Regions from separate parts of the Pseudomonas sp. MM211 genome, predicted to be linked through region 1. Evidence: riboswitches for the same ligand, from Rfam matches in the RefSeq annotation. Region 1 holds a riboswitch; each other region holds the start of a gene.
What was found. A riboswitch is a leader RNA that binds a small molecule or an ion and turns the genes downstream of it on or off. The one in region 1 is predicted to bind cobalamin.
Positions count from the first base shown of each region.

Region 1 (9,394 bases):
TTTAATGGCCAGCGCAGCTTTCGGCGACGTTACGCGCTTTATCCAAGGTAGTTGTCCGCGCGAACGACGCGCAGTTTAGTGCGTCGATTCACGCAATTAAAGCGCCATCATTAGGAAAGTAAGGTTATTGACGACCGATACCGGCGCCAGGACCGGTATCGTCGTGAGTTGCATTCGCTGCCTTGGTGCCAGTGTCGCGTCACCGATCCGCTGGCGGCATTGCCGATTGCATCGAGCAGGGTGGAGGACGCTTGCCTGCGCGGCCCGATCCACCCTGCATGGCTGTGACGTCGCCGGGTGGGTTAGCCGCGCAGGCCGATCTCCACTTCCTGGGCGGTCCAACCTGCAACACGGTCGCTGAGGGACAGACCGAGACCCGGTCGCGTCGGTACCAGCATGCGCCCGTCACGGGTTTCCAGGCGCTCGTTGAACAGCGGCTCCAGCCACTCGAAGTGCTCGACCCAGGGCTCGGTGGGGTACGTCGCGGCAAGGTGCACGTGCAGTTCCATGGCGAAATGCGGGGCCAGCATCAAGCCCGCCTGTTCGGCCATCGAGGCGATTTTCAGGAACGGACTGATACCGCCAACGCGAGGCGCATCCGGCATCAGGTAGTCGGCGCCACGGGTCTTGATGAACTCGGCGTGCTCGGCAACGCTGGTGAGCATTTCCCCGGTGGCGATCGGCGTATCGAAGGCTGCCGCCAGGGCTGCGTGACCTTCGGCGTCATAGCAGTCCAGCGGTTCTTCGATCCACACCAGGTTGTATTCTTCGAACTTGCGGCACATGCGCTGGGCGGTCGGGCGATCCCATTGCTGGTTGGCGTCGACCATCAGCGGGAAGTCGTCGCCCAGGTGGCGGCGTACGGTGCTGACGCGTTCGATGTCGATAGCCGAGTTGGGTTGGCCGACCTTGAGCTTGATGCCGCCGATACCTTTTTCACGGGACAGATCCGTGTTCTTCATCAACTGATCGAGCGGCGTGTGCAGGAAGCCGCCCGAGGTGTTGTAGCAGCGCACCGAGTCGCGCTGAGCGCCCAGCAGGCGTGCCAGGGACAGGCCGGCGCGCTTGGCCTTCATGTCCCACAGGGCGACGTCGAAGGCCCCGATGGCCTGGGTCGACAGGCCGCTGCGACCGACCGAGGCGCCGGCCCAGCACAGCTTGGCCCACAGCTTCTGGATATCGCTGGGGTTCTCGCCGAGCAGTGCCGGGGCGATTTCTTTGGCATGGGCGAACTGGCCGGGGCCGCCCGCGCGTTTCGAATAACTGAAGCCAAGGCCGCGATGGCCGTCCTTGCTTTCGATCTCCACGAACAGCATGGCGATTTCGGTCATCGGCTTCTGCCGTCCGGTGAGCACCTTGGCATCGCTGATCGGGTTGGCCAGGGGCAGGAACACCGAGGCGATACGAATCCAGGCGATCTGATCCTGGTCTGCACAGCCTTGGGAAAGGGGTTGTTCGCTCACGTTGATTACCTCGCTTGACGTTTTTGTTGGTGCCGCCAGGTGGTTCAAATCACTGACGTGAATCCGGACGTTAAGCTGATTAGGTAATCATTCAAGGGAATGGGCAGAGCTTCAGGGCTGCTTCGAGGCGGAAGCGGCCGGTCGCGTAACTTGTAGGAGGGGCCGGGCGGCGATCCGCTTTAGCCGCGAGCTTTTTATCAAGGCAAACAAAGAGCTCGCGGCTAAAGCCTCTCCCACAAAAGCAGCAGCGCTCTATGTCCGCTTCCGCCCCTAAACAGCCAAAGCCGAATGAAGTAGGTGCTGGATATGTGAGTCGACTCTCACGCACTTTGCCGTTCAACAATGCTAAAGCCGGTATCGATGCGTACTTTCACCGGCTCTTCATGGGGGTGATCGAGGCGTTGCACCAGCGCACGGGCGGCCTGCACGCCGATGTCCGCGCCGTTGATGCGCACGGTGGAGAGGGCGGGGTGCAGGTGAGCGGCGCTGCTCAGATCACCAAAGCCCATCACGGCCAGATCCTGCGGCACGCGAATGCCCAGCTCGGTGGCTTCCTCGAGAATGCCGTGGGCCAGGGTGTCGGAACTGCATACCACCACATCGGGGCGTTCGCCGCCTGCCAGCAGGCGCTGCAGGCCCTCGCGGCCAAGGTTTACCGTCGCCGGCGGCGGCAGTACCACGCGAGGCACCTGGGCAATCCCCTGGCTTGCCAGTTCGCGGATCAGACTCTCGCAGCGGCGGTGGCCGCGCGGGTCATCCAGCGTCACCACGGCGAAACGGCGGTAGCCCTTGCCCATCAGGTAGAGCGCGGTGGCCACCCCGACCGCCTCGTGGGAAAACCCCACCAGCATGTCCAGCGGCCGCGGCGCGAGATCCCAGGACTCGACGATCGGAATGCCCGAGCGCGACAGGCGCGTGCGGCTGGCCTTGGTGTGCAGGGTGCCGGTCAGCACGATGCCATCGGGGCGCCGCCGCAGGATGGCGTCGAGCAGCTGTTCTTCGCGCTCGGCGCTGTAATTGGTCAGGCCGATCAGCGTCTCGTGGCCGGCTTCGGTGAGGGTGTCGATCAGCGCCTGCACCGTGTCCGAGAAGATCGAATTGGCAACCGTCGGCACCAGCAGGGAAATCAGCCGGCTGCGCTGCTCGGCCACGCCGGTGAGCATGGCTGGCACGTAGCCGGTCTTGTGCACGGCACGAAAGACCTTTTCGCGTAGTTCCGGGCGGACGATCTCCGGCTGGTTGAGGGTGCGCGACACGGTGATCGGCGAAACTCCGGCGACCTTGGCCACGTCCGCCAGCGTCGGCGGCTTGCCTGGGGCGGTAGAGGAGCGCCTGGCGGGCGCTCGATCATCGTCTCGCTGCATCCTGTGTTTCCTGGCCAATCCGGGGTCGGGCGATGTTATCCCAGCAGGCGATGCCATGCTGTATGGATCGAGGCAGCTGCATGGCGATGATTGACGGCTCGACGCTTCGATGGTCAGATGCGCGCCAGTTTCAGGTGTCCCATGCCGCCGTGCATGGGGTGAAACGGGAAGCCGGTTCGTCATTGAGAGGTCACCTCCAAAATGATCAGTCCGGCGCTGCCCCCGCAACGGTATGCGAGCGAAGCATTCGATTAACCACTGTGCCACGGCATGGGAAGGTGAATGCTTCATGACCCTCGTGAGCCCGGAGACCGGCCCGAAACTTCTGTTTGGCAAACCCGCGGTGGGCGGGCGCAGGCCGGTTTCCGTGGGCTTCGTGCGCCTGCGATTCCCTATGCGTTGTTCCCTCCGGGATTCATTCATTCCTGTTTCGAGTGGAACGACATGTCCCGATATTCCCTGTTCGATGCCCTGTCGGGCAAATCCCTGCGCGTTGGGCTGTTGCCCTGTGCGCTTCTCGCCTTGCCGGCTCAGGCTGCAGAACCAGACGAGCCGATGGCCTTGCCCTCGACGGCGATCACCGGCACTGCCGATGAATCGTCGCCGCCTGATCTGCATACGCCTACCACTTCCGGTTCGCGCCTGGGGCTCACCCCGCTGAAAACGCCAGCGAGCACCAGCAGCCTCAGCGGTGCGCAAGTGCGCGGCCGCAATAACCTCACCGTGCAGGATGCCGTGACCCGCACACCGGGTATCACCACCATTGGTACCCCAGGCAATGGTGGCACCGCGCTGTCGGCGCGCGGCTTTTCCGGGCATGCCTCGACCATGCAGCTGTATGACGGTACCCGCCAGTACATCGGCGCCGGCACCGTGACCTTCCCGGTGGATACCTGGTCGGTAGAGCGTCTCGACGTGCTGCGTGGCCCGGCTTCGGTGCTCTATGGCGAGGGCGCGACCGGTGCGGTGATCAACGTCATCCCGAAGAAGCCCTTTGCTGGTGAGGTCCGCAATCAACTGCGCTTGGGGTATGGCAGCGATGATCGTCGCCAGGCTGCGCTGGACAGCGGTGGCTCGCTGAACGACGCCTTGAGTTACCGTTTCACCCTCAACCAGCAGGCCAGCAACGGCTGGGTCGACCGTGGCGATTCCGAGAGCCTGGCGCTCAGCGCGGCGTTGCGCTGGGATGCCAGTGACGACCTGAGCTTCACCCTGTCCCACGATCATGCCGATCAGCAGCCGATGCGCTACCTGGGCACGCCGCTGGTCGATGGCCGTTTTCGCGAGAGCCTGCGTGAGCGCAACTACAACGTCGCTGACGCCGATATTCAGTACCACGACCAGATCACCCGTCTGGTCACCGACTGGCAGATCAGCGACACCCTCAGTGCCAGCAACCAGCTCTACTACATCAAGACCCAGCGCTACTGGCGCAACGCCGAGGCCTATCGCTGGCAGCCGGGGGATCTGGTCGAGCGTGGTGACTTTTGGCGCATCAAGCACACTCAGGAACAGGTGGGTGATCGTCAGAGCTTCACCCTCGACCATCCACTGTTCGGGCTCGACAGCCGCACCGTCGTCGGTGTCGATTACAACCGCATCCGCTTCGCCCGCCACCACGATTTCGACAACAGCCTTGGTGATGTCGTGCCGCTGGCACAGTCCTACGGCGGCTCGTATCTGAGTGATGATCGCTACCGCCCGCGCGAGCTCAACCAGGCCAGGCAGTTCTCGCTGTTCGCCGAGAACCGTACCCAGCTCACCGAGCGCCTTTCTCTGGTCACCGGTGTGCGCCGTGATCAGGTGCATATCGATCGCACCGCGTTGGACGATGGTGCGCGTGTCGATCGCAGCTTGAGCGGTGATAACTGGCGCGCCGGGCTGGTCTTCGAGCTGACCCCGGAACTGTCGCTCTACGGGCAGTACGCCACCAGCACCGAGGGTGTGAGCAATCTGCTCACGCTGAGCCCGACCCAGCAGCAGTTCGACCTGAGCGAAGCGCGCCAGACCGAGTTCGGCCTCAAGCACGCATTCTGGGAGGGGCGTGGCGAGTGGACGCTGGCGGCCTATCACATCGTCAAGGAGAAACTGCTCAGCCGTGCCACGCCAGCGGCACCTACCGAGCAGATCGGCCAGCAATCTTCCGATGGGCTGGAAGCCACGCTGGAGCTGGCACTGGGTCACGGGTGGCAGGTCTCTGCCAACGCCGCACTGGTGCGTGCCGAGTACGACGACTTCATCGAAGCCGGTGGTGATCGCAGTGGCAATCGCCCGACCGATGTGCCACGCCGTACCGCCAACCTCTGGTTGAGCAAGGCGTTGAACGAGCAGGTGGAGGCCGGTATCGGTGCCCGCTATGTCGACACGCGCTACGCCAATACGGCCAATACCGTAGAGGTTCCTGCTTATACCGTGGTAGACGCCAACGTCGCCTGGCAGGTGTTGCCGGAGGTGCGTCTGGGGTTGGAGTTGAACAACCTGTTCGACCGCCAGTACGCCACCACCAGTAGCAGTGACGGCGAACAATGGTACCTGGGCGAGCCGCGCTCGTTCTTTGTCACGGCTGACTACAGCTTCTAAACACCGGCGCACCGGGTAGCTTGCCGGTGCGCCACAAGCAGGAGTCGGGCATGTCGAGGCTAAGCATCGAAAAGCTGTCATGGGCCGTCGAGAGTCGGCGCAGTGCGCCACGCTGGCTGTTGCAGGATATCGATCTGCATATTGGCGAGGGCGAGTTCGTCGGCCTCATCGGCCCCAACGGCAGTGGCAAGACCAGCCTGTTGCGCTGCGCCTACCGCTCCAGCGAGCCGGCGAGCGGCAGCCTGCATCTCGACGGCGAGAACCTCTGGCGGCAGACCCCGCGCTGGAGTGCGCAACGCATCGCCGTGGTGCTGCAGGAGTTTCCCCAGGAGTTCGGCCTCAGCGTCGCCGATGTGGTCGCCATGGGACGCACGCCGCACCAGGGCCTGTTCGCTGGCGACAGCGCCGAGGACGCCACGCTGGTCGCCCAGGCGCTGCAGCAGGTTGGCCTGACTGAGCAGGCCAGTCAGGCGTTCGCCAACCTTTCCGGCGGCGAGAAACAACGGGTGTTGCTGGCCCGGGCGCTGGTTCAGCAACCCGGCTTGCTGATTCTCGACGAGCCGACCAACCACCTCGACCCGCGTTACCAACTGGAGTTGCTGCAGCATCTGCGCAGCCTTGGCCTGAGTACCCTGGCCAGCTTTCATGACCTGAACTTGGCGGCGGCTTTCTGCGACCGCCTCTATGTCATGGCCGCTGGCCGTCTGGTCGCCAGCGGCACACCTGGCGAGGTGCTGAGCGCCGAGCTGTTGCAGCGCGTATTCGGTGTGCAGGCGTTGGTCGACAGCCATCCGCTGCATGCCTACCCACGGATCACCTGGATTACCCAATGAAGACCTTCAGATACCTTTGCAGCTTGTCGCTGGCGCTGCTCGCGCTGCCGGCAGTTGCCAGCGACTATCCACTCACGGTGCGCAGCTGTGACCGTGACGTGACTTTCGAGCAGGCACCGCAGCGCGTGGTCAGCCACGACATCAACATGACCAGCATGCTGATCACCCTCGGCCTGCGCGAGCGTATGGTCGGCTACACCGGCATCAGCGGCTGGAAAACCCTGGATCCTGCCTTCAAGGATTCGCTCGGCGATGTGCCCGAACTGGCCAGCCGCTATCCCTCCGTAGAGACCTTGCTGGAGGCCGATGCGGATCTGTTCTTCGCCGGCTGGAACTACGGCATGCGGGTCGGTGGCGCGGTCACCCCAACGACCCTGCAGCCCTTCGGAATCGCCGTCTATGAGCTCAGCGAGTCCTGTTCCTGGGTGATGAAACAGCAGGGCGCCAGCCTCGATGACCTGTACCGCGACCTGCTCAACCTTGGGCGAATCTTCGCGGTTCAGCCACGGGCCGAGGCACTGGTCGGGCAGCTGCGCGAGCGCATCGAGGCGGTGCGCACCACTGTCAAACAAACCGGCAGCGCGCCGCGGGTGTTCCTCTACGACAGCGGCGAAGACCGTCCGACCACCTCGGGGCGCATGGGCATGCCCCAGGCACTGATCGAAACGGCAGGCGGGCACAACGTGATGGACGATGTCACGGCCAGCTGGACCCAGGTGAACTGGGAGAGCGTGGTGGAGCGCGACCCCGAGGTGATCGTGATCGTCGACTACGGCCCGCGCTCCTGGCAGCAGAAGCGTGACTTCCTGCTCGGTAACCCGGCATTGCAGGCGGTGACGGCGATCCGCGAGCAGCGTTTCGTGGTGCTGTCCTATCTGGAGGTCACGCCGTCGGTAGAGAACGCCACGGCTATCGAGAAGATTGCCGCCGGCTTGCATCAGCAGGCGGGGAAAAACTGATGCCGATCCGCAGCGCAGCGGCTTATCGGGCGCTGATCATCGGCCTGTGCAGCGCCCTGGCATTCTCTTGCGTGATGGCGCTGGGCTTCGGCCCGGCGGCGGTGCCGTTGGCCAATGTCTGGGGAATCCTCGGTAAGCAACTGGGCCTGGATCTGGGCGCTGAATGGAGCCGCAGCCAGGAGCCTATCGTCTGGCTGATCCGCGCGCCGCGGGTATTGCTCGGCGCGCTGGTCGGCGCCGGGCTGGCCCTGGTTGGCACTGCGCTGCAGGCAGTGACTCGCAACCCGCTGGCCGACCCGCATCTACTCGGCGTCAGTTCCGGCGCAGCACTCGGCGCGGTGCTGGTGGTGCTGTATCTGGGCGAGTTCCTCGGGGTGTTCAGCTTGCCGTTGGCCGCCTTTATTGGCGCTGCGGGCAGCATGCTGCTGGTCTTGGCGGTGGCGCGGCGCAGTGGTCGGCTGGAAAGCGATCGGCTGCTGCTGGCCGGTGTGGCGGTGTCGTTCGTGCTGATGGCGCTGGTCAATCTGCTGCTGTACACCGGCGACCACCACGCGGCGGCGTCGGTGGTGTTCTGGATGCTCGGCGGTCTGGGCGCCGCGCGCTGGGAGGTGATCTGGCTGCCGGCAGTTTGCGTGACGATCGGTTTCGTCGCGCTGCTGGTGCTGTCGCGCGGGCTGAATGCATTGATGAGCGGCGAACAGACCGCGGTGAGTTTGGGCTTCAGCGGCAAGCGGCTGCGCTTGCAGGTATTCGTCTGCACCTCGCTGCTGACCGGCGTGCTGGTTTCGCTGTCCGGCGCCATCGGTTTCGTCGGCCTGATGGTGCCGCACATGGCCCGTGCGCTGGTCGGCGCCGAGCATCGCCGGCTGATTCCGGTCAGCGGCTTGCTGGGCGCGTTGTTTCTGGTCTGGGTGGACGTTGCCGCGCGCACCCTGATCGCCCCGGAAGACCTGCCCATCGGTATCGCCACGGCCGCGCTGGGTGGGCTGTTTTTTATCGTGCTGCTCAAGCGCCGCCATTGAAGGCGGTAAGTGGGCCAGCCAACCCCACTTATCCTCATGCATGAACTTAAGGCCAAGGGGGCTTCTCGGTATCTAGAACAGACACCAGCAACCCACTCGCTCTGGAGATCAGCATGCGCGCATTGACCTATCACGGCAGCAACGACGTTCGCGTCGACAACGTGGCGGATCCCGTCATTCAAGAGCCGGATGACATCATCCTGCGTGTCACCGCCACGGCCATCTGCGGATCGGATCTGCACCTGTATCGCGGCAAGATTCCTCGGGTGAAGCATGGCGACGTATTCGGCCACGAGTTCATGGGCATCGTCGAAGAGGTCGGCAGTGCCGTGACGGCGGTGAGCAAGGGCGACCGGGTGGTGGTGCCTTTCGTGATCGCCTGTGGCAGTTGTTTTTTCTGCGACATGAACCTGCAGGCCGCCTGTGAAACCACCAATACCGGGCGTGGCGCGATCATCAACAAGAAGCAGATCCCGTCAGGCGCGGCGCTGTTCGGCTTCAGCCATCTGTATGGCGGCATCCCCGGCGGGCAGGCCGAGCTGGTGCGGGTGCCGAAAGCCAATGCCGGGCCGTTCAAGATTCCCGACGAGCTCGATGACGAGCGCGTGCTGTTCCTCTCCGACATCCTGCCGACCGGCTACCAGGCGGTGATCAATGCCGGTATCGGCGAAGGCAGTAGCGTGGCCATCTATGGGGCCGGGCCGGTTGGCCTGATGGCCGCGGCGTGTGCGCGGATGCTCGGTGCCAAGCAGATTTTCATGGTCGATCACCACGCTTATCGTCTGGTCTATGCCGAAGCGACCTATGGGGTGATTCCGATCAATTTCGACAAGATCGACGATCCGGCCGAGGCCATCATCGAGCAGACCGAAGGCTATCGCGGCGTCGATGCGGCAATCGACGCGGTTGGTTTCGAAGCCAAGGGCAGCGCCACGGAAACCCTGCTGACCCAGCTCAAGCTGGAAGGCAGCAGCGGCAAGGCCTTGCGCCAATGCATCGCTGCCGTGCGGCGCGGCGGTACGGTGAGTGTGCCGGGCGTATATGCCGGCTTTATTCACGGCTTCCTGTTCGGTGACGCGTTCGACAAGGGGCTGACGTTCAAGATGGGCCAGACCCATGTTCACAGCCTGCTGCCGGATCTGCTGGAGCGTATCCAGAGTGGCATGCTGAAAC
Region 1 is NZ_CP081942.1:2,876,811-2,886,204, forward strand. It holds gene K5Q02_RS13145 (L-talarate/galactarate dehydratase) at 303-1,463, opposite strand; gene K5Q02_RS13150 (LacI family DNA-binding transcriptional regulator) at 1,784-2,827, opposite strand; cobalamin riboswitch at 2,943-3,161, shown strand; gene K5Q02_RS13155 (TonB-dependent receptor) at 3,272-5,407, shown strand; gene K5Q02_RS13160 (ABC transporter ATP-binding protein) at 5,458-6,240, shown strand; gene K5Q02_RS13165 (ABC transporter substrate-binding protein) at 6,237-7,199, shown strand; gene K5Q02_RS13170 (FecCD family ABC transporter permease) at 7,199-8,221, shown strand; gene K5Q02_RS13175 (zinc-dependent alcohol dehydrogenase) at 8,335-9,394, shown strand, end outside.

Region 2 (9,394 bases), 560 kb from region 1:
GAACTTGGAACATACAAGCCGCTACCCCGCGGCGAATGGTTGTCGCGCCGCGGGCCTGGAGAGACGGCTGCCATTGCGCCGCGCCGAGAGGGTGGTACAGGCACTTAGCCCTTGTTCTTGCGCTGCGGTTTGGGCCGGCCTTGCACGCACTTGAAGCGTGGCTCGGTCTTGCAGATCACGTAGATGCGGCCACGACGTTTGACGATCTGACAATCGCGGTGGCGCAATTTGGCGGTGCGTAGCGACGCGAGCACTTTCATGAGCGGGCTCCTGCAAAACCGGCGAAGCGCTTGTTGAAGCCGGCCACGCGGCCTTCGCTTGCAGTCTGGCGCTGCTGGCCGGTGTAGATCGGGTGCGAAGCGCTGGAGATATCGAGCGTGACGTAGGGGTAGGTGTTGCCGTCGCTGTGCTCGCGGGTTTTGTCGGTGCTGACCGTGGAGCCGATCAGCCAGTAGGCGTCAGCCGAGACGTCGTGGAATAGAACGGGGCGATATTCAGGGTGGATACCAGGTTTCATAAGTGTTCCAATAAATACGTTATAAGGTAACAATATCCAGTCTTATTGATTTTGGTTCTCATTTCAAGCCCGAATCTGGATTTTTCCCGCAGGCCTTGATCGGCCCTCGGATCTTCCAGATCAGAAGCTGAAACGAGTGCTGAGCTGGGCTTGCTAAATTGTTATGTTGTAACAATAATGGTCGCCGAAATTAGCCGTATAAGTGCTGCACTGGCTTCCGGCTTGTTGGGATGAATGCGCAGAAACTGCAGCGAAGCGCTGCAGGGGAGCGACCTAATCGTTTAAGATGCCGCCCGCCGGTTTCCGCGAGGAATTAATAGGGAATCCGTCGCCACCTCTATTGGCCAAACGGAACTGCCCCCGCAACTGTAGGTACTGAGCATCGTTGCATTCGTGTCACTGGGTTCGAATCCGGGAAGGCCGCAGCGTTGCCACGACGTACCAGTCAGGAGACCTGCCGGCATAGGTCTGAGCAGCTGCAGTGCAGCCCTGCTCGGGCGCTGCAATCGAACCAGCCGGCGGGGTGTCCGGGAGGGGCATCCGTAATCACCTTCCTCAGGGACAGGTGCGGCCATGGCCGCTTGGCGTGATGTGTTCTCCAGCCTGCGCACTGCCATTTATGCGTATCTGTTGATTGGGAGATCACCCGCATGACCGTGTCTCGTTTTGCCGTTCTGGCCGCCACCCTTGGCCTGTCTTCGATGGCGCTGGCCGCCAGCCCAACTCAATACCCCCTGACCCTTGAGAACTGCGGCCATGAGCTGAGCTTCGCCGCTGCGCCGAAGAGCGCCGTAACCATTGGCCAGGCCGGTACCGAAATTCTCTATTCCCTCGGGCTTGGCGACCGCCTGGTGGGCACCTCGCTGTGGTTCAGCAACGTGCTGCCCGAGTTCGAGGCACAGAACGCCAAGGTCGAACGGCTGGCCGATAACGATCCGAGCTTCGAATCGGTAATCAACAAGCGCCCCGGTCTGGTGGCCGTGCAGTTCGAATGGATGGTTGGCGAGCAGGGCGTGGTCGGCACCCGTGAGCAGTTTCACGAGCTGAAGATTCCCACCTACATCATGCCGTCCGACTGCGAGGGCAAGGACAATCTGGTCGGTGCAGACGGTACCCGCCTGCAGCCTTTCCAGATCGACAGCCTGTACAAGAGCGTGCAGCAACTGGCGCAAATCTTCGATGTGCAGGCTGAGGGCGACAAGCTGGTCGCCAGTCTGCAGGACAGGCTCGGCAAAGCGGTCGCCAACGCCGAGCAGCGTCAGGCCAAGCAAATCTCCGCTGCGTTCTGGTTCTCCAGCGCCGATCTGGATCTCGATCCCTACATGGCCGGCCAGAAAGGCGTCGCCGACACCATGATGAAGTCGCTGGGCCTGCGCAACGTGGTCGAGTCCAGCGAAGAGTGGCCGACGGTCGGCTGGGAAACCCTGGCCAAGGCCAACCCGACCGTGCTGGTGCTCGCGCGCATGGATCGCCGCCGCTTCCCGGCTGACGATGTGGAGAAGAAGCTCGAATTCCTGCGTAATGATCCAGTCGCCAAACACATGGATGCGGTGAAGAACGGTCGCATCGTGATTCTCGATGCTGATGGCATGCAGGCTTCGCTGCGCATGGTCACCGGCATCGAAACCCTGGCCAAGGCCGTTGACGGGTTCGATCTGCAGAAATGATTACTCGCGGCTCCCGGTTGTTCCTGCTGACCATCGTCTGCCTGCTGTTGCTGGCCGTGGCGGTAGTCGTAGGTGTGGCGCTGGGTGAAACCCGCATCCCGCTGTCGGTGGTCTTTCAGGTGCTGGCCAACAAGCTGTTCGGGGCGGGCTTCGTGCTCGACCCGATCGACGAGGGAATCGTCTGGAACTACCGCCTGACCCGCGCCCTGGTCGCCGCCTGTTGCGGCGCCGGGCTGTCGGTGTGTGGGGTGGTGCTGCAGGCGCTGCTGCGCAATCCACTGGCCGATCCTTATTTGCTGGGGATTTCCGCCGGTGCCTCCACCGGTGCGGTTTCGGTGGCGCTGCTGGGGCTCGGCGCGGGCATGCTGTCGCTTTCGATGGGCGCCTTCATTGGCGCCATCGCCGCCTTCAGCCTGGTCGCATTGCTGGCGCGGGCAGCGGGCGGCGGCGCGCTGAATGGCACCGGGCAGATCATTCTCGCTGGCATCGCCGGCTCCCAGTTGTTCAACGCGCTCACCTCGTTCCTGATCACCAAATCGGCCAGCGCCGAGCAGGCCCGAGGCATTATGTTTTGGCTGCTCGGCAACCTCAGCGGCGTCAACTGGCACGATGTCGCCCTGGCCGTGCCCGTGGCGCTGGCCGGGGTGCTGCTGGTGGCCTGGCACACCCGCGCGCTGGATGCCTTCACCTTCGGTGCCGAATCGGCGGCGTCACTGGGCGTGCCGGTGCGCCGGGTGCAGGCCACGCTGATCGCCTGCGCGGCGCTGGTCACGGCGGTGATGGTGTCGATCGTCGGCTCCATCGGTTTCGTCGGCCTGGTGATTCCTCACGCGGCACGGCTGCTGGTCGGCGTGCGGCATGGCCGGCTGGTGCCGGTCGCAGCCCTGACCGGCGCGGTGTTCCTGATCGCCGCCGACGTGCTGTCGCGTACGGTGATCAAGGGGCAGGTACTGCCGATTGGCGTGGTCACCGCGTTGATCGGCGCGCCGGCCTTCGCGGTGATTCTGGTACGTGGGAGGCGGGTGCGGTGAGTACGGTGCTGCAGTGCAGCGACCTGGGCTGGTCGGTGAAGGGAAGGGCGATCGTCGCCGGCGTCGACCTGCAATTGCGCCAGGGCGAGACGCTCGGCCTGATCGGCCCCAATGGTTCGGGCAAGTCGACCTTGCTCAAGCTGCTGTCCGGCATCCGTACGCCAGGCAGTGGCAAGGTGCACCTGCAAGGCAAGCTGCTGGGTAGCCTGAGTCGCCGCGATGTCGCCCGCCAGCTGGCGTTCGTCGAGCAGCAGGCCGACACCGGTGATGCGGTGACGGTGCGCGATGCCGTCGAGCTGGGCCGTACGCCCTGGCTGTCGGCGCTGCAGCCCTGGTCGGCGGAGGACGAGAAGATCGTCGCTCAGGCACTGGCCGATGTGGACATGGCGGAAATGCCGGAGCGAGCCTGGAGCACCCTGTCGGGTGGTGAACGGCAGCGCGTGCACATCGCCCGGGCGCTGGCGCAGAAACCGCAGATCCTGCTGCTCGACGAGCCCACCAACCATCTGGATATCCAGCACCAGCTGTCGATCCTCAATCTGGTGCGCACGCTGCCGGTGACCACGCTGATCGCCTTGCACGACCTTAATCAGGCACTGGAATGCGACCGCCTCGGCGTAATGGAGCGCGGTCGACTGGTGGCGCTCGGCGTACCGGCCGAGGTGCTGACCACCGACCGTTTGCGCGACACCTTCGGCGTACGCGCCCGCTACCTGCTCGACCCCGAAGACGGTGCCCGGGTGCTGCGCTTTCAACCTATCTGAAACGAGTCTTTTTATGCGTTTTTCGCCGTTCTTCGCTTTGCTCGCTACGCTTGTATTCGCAGCTCCGGCATTGGCCGAAACCCACGAAGTGAAAATGCTCAACCGTGGGGAGTCCGGTTCGATGGTCTATGAACCGGATTTCCTGGCCATCGCCCCAGGTGACAGCGTGAAGTTCATCGCCACGCACCCGACCCACAACGCTGCCAGCATCCCCGGCTTCCTGCCGGAGGGGGCCGAGTCGTTCAAGGGCAAGATCAACGAAGAGGTCGAGGTGACCTTCAGTGAAGCAGGGCTCTATGGCATCCAGTGCATTCCGCACCTGGCGATGGGCATGGTGATGCTCATTCAGGTTGGTGATCAGCCTGTCAGCGAGGCGCAGATTCCCGCACAACTGCCGGCGCGGGCCAAGCAGCGGCTGGAGCAGATCGTCCAGCGCGCGAGTAAATGAGCCAGCCATGAGCCGAGTGCTGGATACCTTCGCCAGCCTGTCACCCGCCGCCCGGGTGCTGGTGCTCAACAGCCTGGCGTTCAACTTCGGCTTTTACATGCTGGTGCCGTATCTGGCCGGGCACCTCAGCGAGAGCCTGGGGCTGGCGGGTTGGGCGGTCGGCCTGGTGCTCGGCATCCGCGTGTTCAGCCAGCAGGGGTTGTTCCTGTTCGGTGGCTTGCTGGGTGACCGCATCGGCTACCGTCGCGCCATTCTCATCGGTTGCCTGGTGCGCTGCGTGGGGTTTGCCGTGCTCGGCTTCTCGGAAAGCCTGGCGGTTCTGCTGCTGGCCGCCTGCGTTAGCGGTTTCGCCGGTGCGCTGTTCACGCCTTGTGCCCAGGCCTACCTGGCCGACGAGTGCCAGGACATGCAGCAGCGCAAGCGCGCATTCGCCCTGCAGAACATGGCCAGCACCGCGGGCATGCTGCTCGGGCCGCTGGCAGGTCTGCTGCTGATCGGCATCGATTTCGCGGTATCCGGCAGCGTGGCAGCCGGGCTGTTTCTGCTCATGACCCTGGTGCAGTGGCGCTTCCTGCCGAGCAAGGAGCTGGTGTCCGGTGACGAGCCGGTGACCATGCTGCGCCAGTGCCTGGACATGCTGCAGCAGTGGCCATTCCTGCGCTTCGCCGTGTTGGCGGCAGCCTATCCGCTGCTGTTCCATCCACTTTATCTGGCGATCCCGGCCTACAGCCACGCCCACGGCGGCGGCCAGGCGTGGATCACGCGGGTATTCGTGATCACCGCGCTGGTCGGCGTGCTGCTGCAGATGCCCCTCAGCGCGCTACGCCAGCGTTGGCTCAGCGAGGGACAGGGCATGGGCCTCGGTCTGGCGTTGATGGCGGTTAGCTACGCGCTGCTGGCCGAACCTTTCGCCAGTCTGTTGACCCCGTATTGGGCGGTTCTGCTGATGGCCGCTTTGCTTAGCCTCGGCAGCCTGCTGGTGCTGCCGCTGCTGTCGGCCCATGTGCCTCATTACGCCCGGCGCGGGCAACTTGCCGCTTATTACGGCTTCTTCGCCGGTGTGGGCGGGCTGGCAGCGTTGTTCGGCAATGTGCTGATCGGCCGGCTGCTGCCCGCTGACCAGGCGCCGCCGCAGGTACTCTGGTGGGCGCTGGTCTGTATCGGCCTGGCTGCGGCTTTCGGCCTGGCCCGGCATATGAGTTCACTCAAAGAGCCCTGATGAACAGGCTGTACCCACGCCTGCTCGCTACTACCACTTTCTGCCTCTCGACACCGGTCACCGCCGCCGAAAGCGCCCAGGTGCAGAACGTCGCCTTGATGGCGAATAGGCTCTAAGCTGAGTGGCGTTGAACAGACTTCAGATCGCTAATGACGGTTGGATCATTAATTCGCAACGAGGAGGTCGTATGACACAGGAAAGAGTCAGGCTAAGGGATATGATCTTCAGCGCTAATGAGTTGGTTGAGCGGCTGGAGGGTCGTTTTATCGCCGCCCATGAGAAGGTAGCGCTGAAGTTTCTGGAAAACATCATCTCCAACTCGGATGCCGTTCTGCTGTTGATCAACAATGACTTCGATAGAGAGGCCGCAGCGGTCAACCGAATAGCTATCGAGCATCTGATCAATCTGGCAGCCTTGATCAAGAAACCCGAGCATCTCGATACTCTGCTGTTGCAAGGTAAGAATGATATCGCCAAAACCCTCAGAATGGTTACCGATGAGGATCAGCAATCAGGTGCTGAGGAGGCGCCCGACGTCATGCTGCTGGGCTCACGATATGACAGTGCCTATCGAGAATTGTCGGCCACCTATGCACACTCCACCATCGCCTCAATAAGCACCCATCCCGATGGTGCGCAAACACTGGAAAACATGACCAAACTCATCACCCTGGGGATTGGTTTTTTGGAGAATAGCCAGGCTTGAATAGATTGCTGCTAGCCATAGGGTAAGAACGTGGCTCAGTAGAAACGTGTATGAACCCCTTGGAGATGCTTGTGTTGTTGTTTCGTCAGTTAGCGGCGGGTGGTTTTCTGTTGTTGGCTTTTACGTCGTCTGCTCATGCCGCTTTTACGCTGCCTGGCGACGCCATGGGCTGCACTCGCAGTGCCACGATGCTCAATTGCACGGATCGTTTCGGCAATCACTACGGCATCGTTCAGCGCGGTAACGACACGCTGATGCGTGGCTTCGATGTCATCAGCGGGCAGACCTGGGCGCAGACCAGCACCACCTATGGGCGCCTGCAGCTGTTCACCGGTGTCAGCAGCAATGGTGAGCTGTGGGTGGGTTCCAGCCGGCGGATCGGCTGGAACGTGGTTAGCCGGCTTTCCAGCTCCAAGGGCGAGAGAGACCGGGTCAACTGCAACCGCATGACGGGTTGCCGCTAGGCCGGGCAACGACGGCTTTCGACAGCGAGGCGTTGGCCATGGCGGGTGGAGAACCTTTACGGTTTTCCACCCACTGGCTTTAGCTGAAACGTGGCAGTCGCTGATCGCGCTCGGCCGAATCGTCCTGCTGTTCGTGCTGCGGCAAACCGGCGACTTTCAGCGTCGGCATCTTTTCACCCACCAAACGCAGATCGCGACGCGGCAGGGCGAAGCGCACATCCAGTTCGCGCAGGGCATCGAGCAGTTGCAGGTTGATCTCCTGCTGGATGTCCATGTACTGGTTGTAGTCCGAGCTCTGCACGATGTAGACCACTTCGAAGGTCAGCTGGCTCTCGTCGAAGCCGAGAAAGTGCGCCCGGTCGAATTTGGCCTTGGGGGTGGCACGGATGATGTCGCCGACCTTTTCCGATACCTGGCGAACCTTGTCGCTCGGGGTGTCGTAGCTGACCCCGAATTTGAAGACGATGCGTCGCGTGTCCATGCGCTTGTAGTTGTGCACGATCTGGCGCAGCAGGTCGGCGTTGGCACACACCACCTGTTCGCCGCTGAGGCTGCGGATGCGCGTGGTTTTCAGGCCGATATGTTCGATGCTCCCGGCCACTTCGCCGAAAACCACGAAATCGCCGATCTCGAATGGCTTGTCGACGCCAATCGATAGCGAGGCGAATATGTCGCCGAGTACCGTTTGCACTGCAAGGGCAATCGCAATACCGCCGACACCCATGCTGGCCACCAAGGCGGTGATATCCACGCCCAGATTGGCGAGGATCGACAACAGCATTACCGACCACACCACGATCAGCACCATGATGCTGATGATGGTGGTCATCACCGGGTTGAAACCGATGCTGCCATTCTTGCCGACCACCAGGCTGCGCGCCCACAGGCGCACGCCGGTATCCACCCACAGAGCGATCTGCAGTGCGAGGGCGACGAACCAGGTGTGGCTCAGGGCGGCCTGCCAACTGCCGGGCAGATCCGGCAGGCGCAGGGCCAGCAGCAGCGAGAAGGCGAGCAGCAGCAAGCGGCTGGTACGCCCGATCACCACTGCGACGAAATGCTGCCAGTTGCCGTCCTGGCCTTTTGACCACGTGACAAGGCGCTTGTGCACGATGCCGACTACGGTGCGCAGCACGGTGTAGATCACGGCGGTAGCGATCACCACGATGCCGACGCCGAGCCATAATTCGCGATCGAACCAGATGTTCCACTGTTCCATTCGGGGTTCTCCTGATAAAGCCGATACAGGTTTCTGTAGGCCTCAGGGCTGAGAAGTTCCCATCATATCCGCCGGTTTTCCTCTGGCGGCGCGCCAGCGTGTGACAAACGGAGGTCTGAGCTAAGGTGTAGAGATAGCGATCGGCAAGGGCTTCAGGCGATCTTCAGCGACGCCAGCCGGGCTCTGCCGTGCAGTGAGACAATAACAACCTTGCCGTAGATGCTGTTAAACCTGATGCGAGCACCAAGTATGCTCGCCTGGAGGATGACGTGACTTTTTATAGCCTGGATCTGCTGATGATTCTGCTTCTGGTCACCGCACTGTTCACCGCCTTGCCGATCATCCTCATGCGCAGCCTTTGAGGTCTGCGTAATCATCGATCCGTTCGCCGATCGGCGGCGTATCGATGCATCGGAACTCCGTTCGCTATCGTTGCCGATGGCCAGGGACTGGCTTGTTTCAGCCTGCAGCGGATTGCCCGAGCAATTCGTGAAAACGCGAGGGTTCGACCTGCTGAATCAACAGCAGGGCGCCGACGGTACTCGCCGGGGTGCCTGGTAGATAGGCCGCAGGTATGACGCTGGGCAGTCGAGCCTGCCACGCGGCGATCAGCTCTGTAGGTTCCTTACCGTTGGCGATCAGGCTATCGAGGTCAATCTGCACGCCCATATTGGCCGCTAGGCGCATGGATCGCCGCAGCAGCACCTCAGCCATCTCGTGCTGCTCAACCGGGCTGGATGTCTGGTAGCTCGCCAGCCATTCGGTTATGGGCCGACGGCACTGCGCCGCACCGCCGCGCAGATAGTGAAACAGCAGGTAGGCGGCACCTACCAGCATGATGGCGATGACAGTGAAGACGAGTTCCATCAGGGCTCCTGGCGTGAAGGATCAGCCGGCCCCGATGGGCGAACAGCATGGCGGCGAAACTACCCGAACTGTCAGCAACGACTCAAGCCATTTAATGGCTCATAGCCATCTTTTTTTGGTTTGTTATCACTGCGTACAGGTTGCGAGTCGTCACCGGCGAGCGGCAGGGGTGCCGCTCGCCGAGCGGGTCTCAGACCTTGAGCACCAGCTTGCCGAAGTTTTCACCTTTGAACAGCTTGAGGAGGGTTTCCGGGAAAGTTTCCAGGCCCTCGACCACGTGCTCCTTGGATTTGACCTTGCCGCTGGCCAGCCAACCGCCGATTTCTGCCGCTGCGCTGGCGAAGTTGGCGGCGTGATCCATTACCACGAAGCCCTCCATGCGTGCGCGGTTGACCAGCAGGGACAGGTAGTTGGCCGGACCCTTGACCGCTTCCTTGTTGTTGTACTGGCTGATGGCGCCGCAGATGACGATGCGCGCCTTGGGAGCGAGGC
Region 2 is NZ_CP081942.1:3,440,300-3,449,693, forward strand. It holds gene ykgO (type B 50S ribosomal protein L36) at 105-260, opposite strand; gene K5Q02_RS15795 (type B 50S ribosomal protein L31) at 257-517, opposite strand; cobalamin riboswitch at 798-993, shown strand; gene K5Q02_RS15800 (ABC transporter substrate-binding protein) at 1,168-2,184, shown strand; gene K5Q02_RS15805 (FecCD family ABC transporter permease) at 2,181-3,215, shown strand; gene K5Q02_RS15810 (ABC transporter ATP-binding protein) at 3,212-3,979, shown strand; gene K5Q02_RS15815 (pseudoazurin) at 3,993-4,427, shown strand; gene K5Q02_RS15820 (MFS transporter) at 4,435-5,646, shown strand; gene K5Q02_RS15825 (DUF5677 domain-containing protein) at 5,834-6,352, shown strand; gene K5Q02_RS15830 (hypothetical protein) at 6,424-6,816, shown strand; gene K5Q02_RS15835 (mechanosensitive ion channel family protein) at 6,896-8,035, opposite strand; gene K5Q02_RS15840 (hypothetical protein) at 8,495-8,902, opposite strand; gene K5Q02_RS15845 (NADP-dependent oxidoreductase) at 9,093-9,394, opposite strand, start outside.
Region 2: it holds a riboswitch for cobalamin, as region 1 does, so the genes downstream of both, K5Q02_RS15800 (ABC transporter substrate-binding protein) here and K5Q02_RS13155 (TonB-dependent receptor) in region 1, are expected to answer to the same signal.

Region 3 (9,394 bases), 2.0 Mb from region 1:
AAACGCCAGGCCGGCCGGCTGCTGAGAATCACCACGCCGTAACTGTCGGCCACCAGCAGCACGCCAGGTTGGCCGACCCATTCGCGCTGCAACTCTTCCAGTTCCAGCTTGACTACGAGTACGCCGATCACCGCGCCGTTATCGTCGTACACCGCATGGGAGAGGAAGTAGCCGGGCACACCGGTGGTCACCCCGACCGCGAAATAGCGGCCTGCGGTGCGATGCAGGGCGTCCTGGAAATAGGGGCGGAAACCGTAGTTGCTGCCGACGAAACTGCTCCACTCATTCCAGTTGCTGGCTGCCAGGGTATGGCCCTGGCGGTCGATCAGGTAGAGCACGCTGGCGCCGGCCGCGGCGTTGAGCATTTCGAAGCGGCGGTTGAGCTTGTCACGCAGCTGCGGGTCGTCCGGCGCCTGCAGCAGTGCCTGAATATCGCCGTCCATGGACAACAGTTGCGGCACCGAGCGGAAGCGGTCGACCAGGGTCTGGATCGATTGCGCATACAGCTGCAACTGGCCGTGGGCCTCGCTGCTGCGATCCTCCCAGGCCCGCTGCTCGGCATAGCGGCTGGCCAGCCACAGGCTGACGGCCAGGCCGAAGATGACCAACAGCACGATGGCGACGATGCGATAACGCAGAAACAGGGCGGTCATGCACGACTCGAATTTTTATGATGCCGGCATGTTAGCCCGAAATGCGCGCGGGTCGCGTAGAGGATGCTGCGGCTTTTGTAGCCTGGGTTAGCCGTAGGCGTAACCCGGGACGATAGGCTCGGCGTAATCGGCCGACCCTGGGTATCGCTGTGCTCAACCCAGGCTACGGACTACGGCCGCGCCATCATCAGCTCGGGCACCGCGCGGCCGGCGACCAGTTGCTCGTCGACCAGGCGTACCACGTCTCTCTCGCTGCGCACCTGATACCAGTGGCCCGGCGGATAAACCGTCAGCGTCGGGCCCTGATCGCAGGGGAACTGGCACTGGGTACGGGTGATATGCACACCACCCTCGCACTCCAGGCGGCCAGCAGCCTTGACCTTCTCGCGCAGCATTTTCCACAGCGGCAGAGCGCCACGGCGGGTGCAGCGCGGGCCGTTGCACAGCAGCACGCGGTACTGGTGAGCGGGAATCTTCGACCAGGCGTGGCTGCCGGGCAGCGCCGGCACATCGACGCAGCCCAGATGCAGCTCCAGGCGCTCGAGCAGTGCACAGGCGGCCCCGGCGGCATCGGCATCGAGCTGGCCGAACAGGCTGGTGACAAAGACCCGTGCAGGATCGGTCAGGCTCGCCAGCTCGCTACGCAGCCAGTCGACATGCTGGCTGCTGCTCTGCGCCTCCAGGTCAATCACCAGCAGCCTGCCGCTGCCCTCCTTCACGCGCTGCCAGAGGCCGTCATAACCGGCACCGGTATCGACGACTTCGGCCAGCGCAGGCTCGCCACGCAGCTCCACCAGGCGGGCACGAAACAGCTCGGCAAAGGAGCCGTCGAGCAGATCCGTGCCGGCGAACAGCACCTGAGCGTAGGGCGTGGTAGTCATGGGTAGGCTCCGAGAAAAAGGCGGCAGTCTAGCAGTGAGCTAGACACCATTGGTCAGCAACGCCTGCCAGAGCGCTTCGGGTTCGGTGAACTCGCGATCCACCGCGGACAACGAGGGTCGCTGCAACACCAGCACCGGCAAGCCACGCTCACGGGCGACCTGCAGCTTGTGCTCGGTGGCGGCGCTGCCACTGTTCTTGCTCACCAGCACATCGCAATCGAGGCGTTCGAACAGCGCGCGCTCATCGTCCAGGCTGAACGGCCCTCGGGCGCCGATCACTTCGGCACGGGGCGTGGCAGGCTGGCTCTGCAGGCAGCGCACCGTCCAGTGCTGGTGGGCGGGAATCTCGTGCAGATGCTCCAGTGGCTCGCGGCCGAGGGTGAACAGCGGGCGCTGAAAGTCGTCGAGTGCGGCGATCAGGCTCGGCCAGTCGAACACCTCGCGCCAGTCATCCTCGGGCGAGGCCTGCCAGCCCGGACGACGCAGCGCCCAGCAGGCGATCCCGGCCTGTCGCGCGGCGCGGGCGGCGTTGTAGCTGATCTGCGCGGCATAGGGATGGGTGGCGTCGACCAGCAGATCGATGCCCTGCTTGTGGATAAACTCAGCCAGCCCCTCGGCACCACCAAAGCCACCGACGCGCACCTGACAAGCCAGGTCTTCCGGCACCTTGCCCAACCCGGCCAGGCTGTAGACATGCGCGGGGCCGAGGCGTCGGGCGAGGTTCAGCGCTTCGCCGATCCCGCCCAGTAGCAGGATGCGGCTCATAACGGCTTGCTGACCTGCAGCAGGGTGATCGGCAACGCGGCGCGCCAGGTGTCGAAACTGCCAAGCGGGCGCGCCTGGGCCACTTCGATACGGGTCAGCTCGCCGCCCTGGTCGCCACGAAAGGCGATCAACGCCGCCTCGCTCTGCAGGGTCACGGCGTTGGCCACCAGCCGACCACCGGGCTTGAGCGCGCGCCAGCAACTTTCCAGCACGCCGGGCGCGGTCACCCCGCCACCGATGAAGATGGCGTCTGGCGCCGCCAGCCCGGCCAGCGCCTCGGGTGCCCGCCCGGCCACCAGTTGCAGGCCCGGCACGCCAAGGGCATCGCGGTTGTGGGCGATGTGCTCCTGACGGCCTTCGTCAGCCTCGATGGCGATGGCCCGGCAAGCGGGATGTGCGCGCAGCCATTCGATGCCGATGGAGCCGCAACCAGCTCCCACGTCCCACAGCAGTTCGCCGGGCAGCGGCGCCAGACGCGCCAGGGTGATGGCGCGCACATCGCGCTTGGTCAGTTGTCCGTCATGGCGATAGGCATCGTCCGGCAGGCCCGGCGTGAGCGGCAGGCGCCTGGCGTCATCACCGGCCACGCAGTCGATCGCCACCAGGTTCAGATCAGCAGATCGAGCCAGCGACCAGCCATCAGCCAGGCCATCGATACGCCGCTCGCGCTCACCGCCTAGGTGTTCGAATACGCTCAACCGACTGGGGCCGAAACCACGCTCGCGCAGCAATGCGGCAATGGCCGCCGGGCTCTCGCCATCGTTGCTCAGCACCAGCAGGCGTACGCCGGGATGAACCTGCGCATTGAGCGCTGCCAACGGGCGGCCGACCAGCGAGACCAGGGCTGTGCTCTGCAGTGGCCAGCCAAGGCGAGCCGCCGCCAGCGAGCAGGAGGAAGGCGCCGGCAGAATATGCAGCTCATCGCTCGGCAGCTCGCGGGCCAGGCTGGCGCCAACGCCGAAGAACATCGGGTCACCGCTGGCCAGCACGCAAACCGGCGTGCCGCGGCGCTCCAGCACCGGCGCCAGGGAAAACGGCTTCGGCCAGTGCAGGCGCGTGGCGCGGATGCAGTGCGGCAACAGTGCCAGTTGGCGCTCGCTACCGAACACCTGCTCGGCGGCCAGCAACGCATGCCGCGCCGCCTTGCCGAGGCCTGCATAGCCGTCTTCACCAATGCCCACGACGGTCAGCCAGGGTGTCATGCGTCTTTCCTCAATTGTCAGAACTACCCGTACTCATTAGCCATGAAGGCACCAGCGTGCTTTCTGTAGGGTGGATCGGGACGCGCAGTCAACGCTCTTGTCCACCTTTGCAACGCTGGGGCGGTGGACGGATCGGGCCGCGTAGGCAAGCGTCGTTCACCCTACGTCTACGGGGCAAAAATAGCCTTTGCATTCTCATGCCAAAACGAAAGTGATCTTCGCTCTGCTTCGTATCCGACGACGCGGCTTTTCATCCGGGCGGGCAAAGCGGGCATAATAGCGCCTCTGTCGGTGTCCGTCGGCTACGTGGTACGTAGGCGCGGGCCTAAGAGGGAACACGATATAAAACGTGTTCAATATCTAGCGAGCTAGAGCCATGCAAGGCAGAAAGGGGCGAGAAAGCGGAGTTTACGACTGTAAATGAGCATTTCGAGTCGCTTTCTAACGCAGCAGGGCCGACGCGCAGCAGATATTGAGCAGGTTTTCAGCCGTGGCTGCCCCCGCAACTGTAGCAGCGAGCGCATGTGCCAATCGCCACTGGGAAACCGGGAAGGCCGGTCACGCGCCATGACCTGCGAGCCAGGAGACCTGCCGACGGATTCAGTCGCATGTGCCCACACCGGGCGGGGTGTTCCGGTGATAGAAGCTCGTCCTTCTCTGGCCTATCCTCGAACGGATGCCCATGTGACCCGACCCCGGTGATCCGTTGAAACAGGCTTTTTGCATTCCATCCCCTGCTGTTCGCCCCTCGGCCTGTCCGGGGTTGCTGCGTATCGTGCAGGCGAAGGATGGCGGCATCTGCCGGATCAAGCTGGCCTGCGGGCGCCTCGATGCCACCGGAGCCGAGCGCATAGCCCAGGCCGCACAACGCCATGCAGGCGGCGTGATCGAAGCCACCAACCGCGCCAACCTGCAGATTCGCGGCATCCACGCCGGCAGTGAAGACGCATTGATCGGCGAGCTGCTGGCCGCCGGCCTCGGCCCGCGCTCACCCGCTGCCGACGATGTGCGCAACCTGATGGTCAGCCCTGCGGCTGGCCTCGACCCGGCGGCGCTGGTCGACGTGTCGCCACTGGCCGCACGCCTGCTGACGACCCTGGAGAACACTCCGCGCCTGCACGCGCTGTCGGCCAAGTTCGCCCTGCTGCTCGATGGCGGCGAACGCCTGGCCATGCTCGAACACCCTCACGATATCTGGCTCAGCGCCCTGCCGCTGGAGGGCCACATCGGCTATGCGTTCGGTCTCGCCGGTTGCCCGCCACAAGCGCCTGGCGATGTGCCCGCGCTGGCCGTGGTGCCCGAGGCCCATGCCGATGAGCTGCTGCTGGCGCTGCTCGACCTGTTTCTTGAACTGGCCACGCCCGAGCAGACACGCATGCGCCACCTGCTGGTCAGCCACCCGGCCGCCGAGCTGCTGCAGCGCCTGAAGGAGCGCCTGGGTGACGTGCTGCTGGGCGCGGATGACTGGCGACGCAGCCCGGCGGAGTCCCAGGCCCATATCGGTATCGGCGGCCAGCGCCAGCCTGGCCGCGTGTATGTCGGCGGCGTCCCTCCATTGGGCCGCCTCGACGCCGAACAGCTGCTTGGGCTCGCCGCTCTGGCTAGGCGTCTGGGCGATGGCAGCCTGCGCATGACGCCCTGGCAGAGCGTGTTGCTGCCCAATGTTACCGAGGCCGATGCACAGGCAGCCCTCCAGGCGCTGGAGGGGCTCGGCCTGTTGGTCGACGCCGATGCGCCGCTGACACGGGTGATCGCCTGTACCGGCTCGAGCGGTTGTGCCAAAGGCCTGGCCGATACCAAGGCCGATGCCCGCCGCCTGGCCGAGATGCTGAAGACCCGCAGCCGGCTGGCGGGTATTCATCTCAGCGGCTGCAGCCGCTCCTGCGCCGCCGCTCACCCTGCGCCGGTGACCCTGCTGGCGGTAGCCGAGGGCCGCTACGACCTGTTCGCCCGCCAGGCGGACAGCACGAATTTCGGCGAGCCACTGGCCCGCCACCTGACACTCGACGAAGCCAGCGAGCTGCTGGCCTCGCTTCCCGATACCTGGAGTTTCACCCGATGACCGATTACATCCGCGATGGTCAGGAGATCTATCGCCATTCCTTCTCCATCATCCGCGCCGAGGCCGACCTGAGCGCTATTCCGGCGGATCTCGAGAAGCTCGCGGTGCGGGTCATCCACGCTTGCGGCATGGTCGATGTGGTGCAGGATCTGCGCTTTTCCGCGGGTGCCGGTGCAGCCGGTCGCCAGGCCCTGGCCAATGGCGCGGCGATTCTCTGCGATGCGCGCATGGTCGCCGAAGGGGTGACCCGTGCGCGCCTGCAAGCGGCCAACCCGGTACTCTGCACCCTCAACGATGCCGGCGTGCCTGAGCTGGCCAAGAAGCTGGGCAACACCCGTTCGGCGGTGGCGCTGGAGCACTGGCGCGAGCATCTCGAAGGCTCGGTGGTGGTGATCGGCAACGCACCTACCGCGCTGTTCTATCTGCTCGACATGCTGGCTGCGGGCGCGCCCAAGCCAGCGCTGATTCTCGGCTTCCCGGTGGGCTTCGTAGGCGCGGCGGAATCCAAGGATCTGCTCGCCAGCACCTTTGCCGAGCATGGCGTGCCCTACGTGATCGTCCAGGGCCGTCGGGGCGGTAGCGCCATGGCCGCCGCCGCGGTCAACGCCCTGGCCACGGAGGTCGAGTAATGAACGGTATGGACCGCCCCGGCAAAGGCCGCCTGCTGGGCCTGGGCGTAGGCCCGGGCGACCCCGAGCTGATCACCCTGAAGGCCCTGCGCCTGCTCAAGTCGTCACCCGTGGTCGGCTACTTCGTGGCCAAGGCCAAGGCCAATGTCGGCCAGGGCGGCAACGCCTTCGGCATCATCGAAGGCCACCTGGACGACAGCCAGCAGCGCCTGCCACTGGTGTATCCGGTAACCACCGAAAAACTCGAACCGCCGCTGACTTACGAAGGCGTGATCAGCGACTTCTACGACACCTGTGCAGTGCAGATCGCCGAGCATCTGGACGCTGGTCGCGACGTGGCGGTGATTTGCGAAGGCGACCCGTTTTTCTACGGCTCCTACATGTACCTGCATGACCGCCTGGCCGAGCGCTACGAGGCCCAGGTGATCCCCGGCGTGTGCTCGATGCTCGGCAGCGCGGCGGTGCTCGGCGTGCCGCTGGTGTACCGCAATCAGAGCTTGTCGGTGCTCTCCGGCGTGCTGCCCGAAGACGAGCTGCGCGAGCGCCTGCGTGATGCCGAAGCCGCCGTGGTGATGAAGCTGGGTCGCAACTTCGAGAAAGTCCGCCGCGTGCTGCAGGACCTTGGTTTGCACGACCGTGCTCACTACGTGGAACGGGCGACCATGGCCAACCAGCGCATCGTGCCGCTGGATGAAGTCGAACCGATGGCCTCGCCGTATTTTTCAATGATCGTGGTGCCCGGTGAGAAGTGGCGCGGTTGAACCGAAACAGCTGTCTCGCAGTAAGCACCTTTTCCGTAGGAGCCAGCTTGCTGGCGATATCGATGGCCAAATCGATAGTTGTGTTGCGGGTCGGATCGCTTCGCCGGCAAGCCAGCTCCTACATGACTCCAGCGAACTCGCCTGCCTGTTCCTGACAGTGGATAAACCATGATCTCTTCACCCGCCATCGTCATCCTCGGCACCTCTGCGCTGGCCACTGCACGGCGCATCCAAGCACTTTATCCACAGGCCGTTATCCATGGCTTGCGTGAGCGGGTAGACGCCGACCAGGCCTACGACGACTTCGGCGACACCCTGCGCAACCTGTACCGCAGCGGCACGCCGATCATCGCCTTGTGCGCCGCTGGTATCGTCATTCGCAGCCTGGCGCCGCTGCTCGCCAGCAAAGGTGCCGAGCCACCGGTGCTGGCCGTGGCCGAAGACGCTAGCGCCGTGGTGCCGCTACTTGGCGGCCTGGGTGGCGTCAACCGCATGGCCAGGGAGATCGCCGCGACGCTGGAAACCAGCGCGGCCATCACCACCAGTGGCGAACTGCGCTTCGGCACCTGCCTGCTCGACCCGCCGAGCGGTTATGCCCTGGCCGACCTGGAGCAGGGCAAGCGCTTCGTCTCCGACCTGCTCGGCGGCGAAAGCCTGCGCATCGATGGCACCGCGCCGTGGCTGAACGAAGCCAGCCTGCCACTGGCCGAGGATGCCGGCCGTACCGTGCGGATCACCACCGAACAGCGCCCTGCGCAGGCTGACGAACTGCTGATCCATCCACGCACGCTGCTCGTTCTGGTCGACCAGGCAGATGACCTTGCCGCGCCCATCCGCCAGGCATTCGAAGACTCGCGCCTAGCGCCGAAATCCCTGGCCGCCCTGCTAGCCCCCCAGGCGCTGATGGGTGACAAGCGCCTGACCCAGGTCGCCAGCGACCTCGCCGTACCGCTGCGCTTCGTCCGCGCTGACGATGGACTGCCACCTCGGGTGCATCACAGCGAAAACCTGCAGTTGCTGCAGGCCGACTCGCCTGAAGCGGCGCAAGGCATTGGCCGCCCCCGCGGTCGCCTGAGCGTGATCGGCCTGGGCCCCGGCGCCGCCGAGCACATGACCCCCGCGGTACGCCGCGCGCTGGACGAAGCCGAAGACCTGCTCGGCTACGAAACCTACGTGAAAATGGCCGAGCCGCTGCGCCCGGAACAGGTGCGCCACTGCAGCGACAACCGTGAAGAGCTGCAACGCGCCCGCCATGCCTTCGAACTGGCCGCCAGTGGCCGCCGCGTGGTGGTGATTTCCTCCGGCGACCCCGGCGTATTCGCCATGGCAGCGGCGGTGCTGGAGGCTTTGGAAGAAGCGGGCGCACCGGTCGACTGGAACAGCGTCGAGCTGGAAATTCTGCCCGGTGTCTCCGCTGCCCTGGCCACTGCCGCCAAGGCCGGCGCGCCGCTGGGCCACGACTTCTGCCTGATCTCCCTGTCGGACAACCTCAAGCCCTGGGCAGTGATCGAAACCCGCCTCGACCATGCTGGCGCAGCGGATCTGGCGATGGCCTTCTACAACCCGATCTCCAAAGCCCGCCCCTGGCAGCTCGGCCGCGCCCTGGAAATCGTCCGCCAGCACCGCACGCCCGACACGGTGGTCGTGCTCGGCCGCGACATCGGCCGCCCCGCCGAAGCCCTGCGTGTACTCGGCCTTGGTGAACTGACGCCAGAGATGGTCGACATGCGCACCCTGGTGATCATCGGCTCCAGCCAGACCCGCCGCTTCCCCCGAGGCGATGGCGGTGAGTGGGTGTACACGCCGCGCAGTTATCCACAGCTGCAGCCGTAGCAACGCGCGGGGTTTACACCAGCTTTACATCGGCCTGACGTCACCTTGCACAGGCCTCCCGATAATCGATCCTGCCCAACCATCTGGTCGGGCTGTCGATTCTCTGGAGCCCATGATGAAAGCAAGTCTCCCCCGTACCGCCGTTGCCGCACTGTTGCTGGCGACGCTTTCCCTGAACGCGGTGGCTGGCCCCGGCGGGCCGGGTAGTGGCCCAGGGGGCCCAGGCGGATATCACGGGCATGGCGGCCCTGGGCCAGGCTGGGGCGGCCCGGGCCCGCGGCATGGTCATGGCCTGCCGGACTACGCCCGTGAGCTGTGGATCGGCAGCGCGCTGTACTTCGTCGCCGCCGGCAGCTACTACATGTGGAACGCCGACCGCAGGCAATACATCGTGGTCGAGGCGCCGCCGGTAGCCGTGGCGGCCCCTGCGGCCAATTACAACGTGATCGCCTATCCAGCCCGCGGCCAGAACGCGGACTTGCAGGCCCGCGACCGCTACGAGTGTCACAGCTGGGCAGTCAGCCAGAGCGGTTTCGATCCGGCTACCGCCATCAGTGCACCCGCCCCCAGCGCCACCGACTACTACCGGCGCGCCCTGGGTGCCTGCC
Region 3 is NZ_CP081942.1:926,231-935,624, forward strand. It holds gene K5Q02_RS04135 (sensor histidine kinase) at 1-653, opposite strand, end outside; gene K5Q02_RS04140 ((2Fe-2S) ferredoxin domain-containing protein) at 824-1,534, opposite strand; gene K5Q02_RS04145 (cobalt-precorrin-6A reductase) at 1,574-2,299, opposite strand; gene cbiE (precorrin-6y C5,15-methyltransferase (decarboxylating) subunit CbiE) at 2,296-3,501, opposite strand; cobalamin riboswitch at 3,774-4,111, shown strand; gene cobG (precorrin-3B synthase) at 4,208-5,563, shown strand; gene K5Q02_RS04160 (precorrin-8X methylmutase) at 5,560-6,192, shown strand; gene K5Q02_RS04165 (precorrin-2 C(20)-methyltransferase) at 6,201-6,953, shown strand; gene cobJ (precorrin-3B C(17)-methyltransferase) at 7,122-8,786, shown strand; gene K5Q02_RS04175 (hypothetical protein) at 8,902-9,394, shown strand, end outside.
Region 3: it holds a riboswitch for cobalamin, as region 1 does, so the genes downstream of both, cobG (precorrin-3B synthase) here and K5Q02_RS13155 (TonB-dependent receptor) in region 1, are expected to answer to the same signal.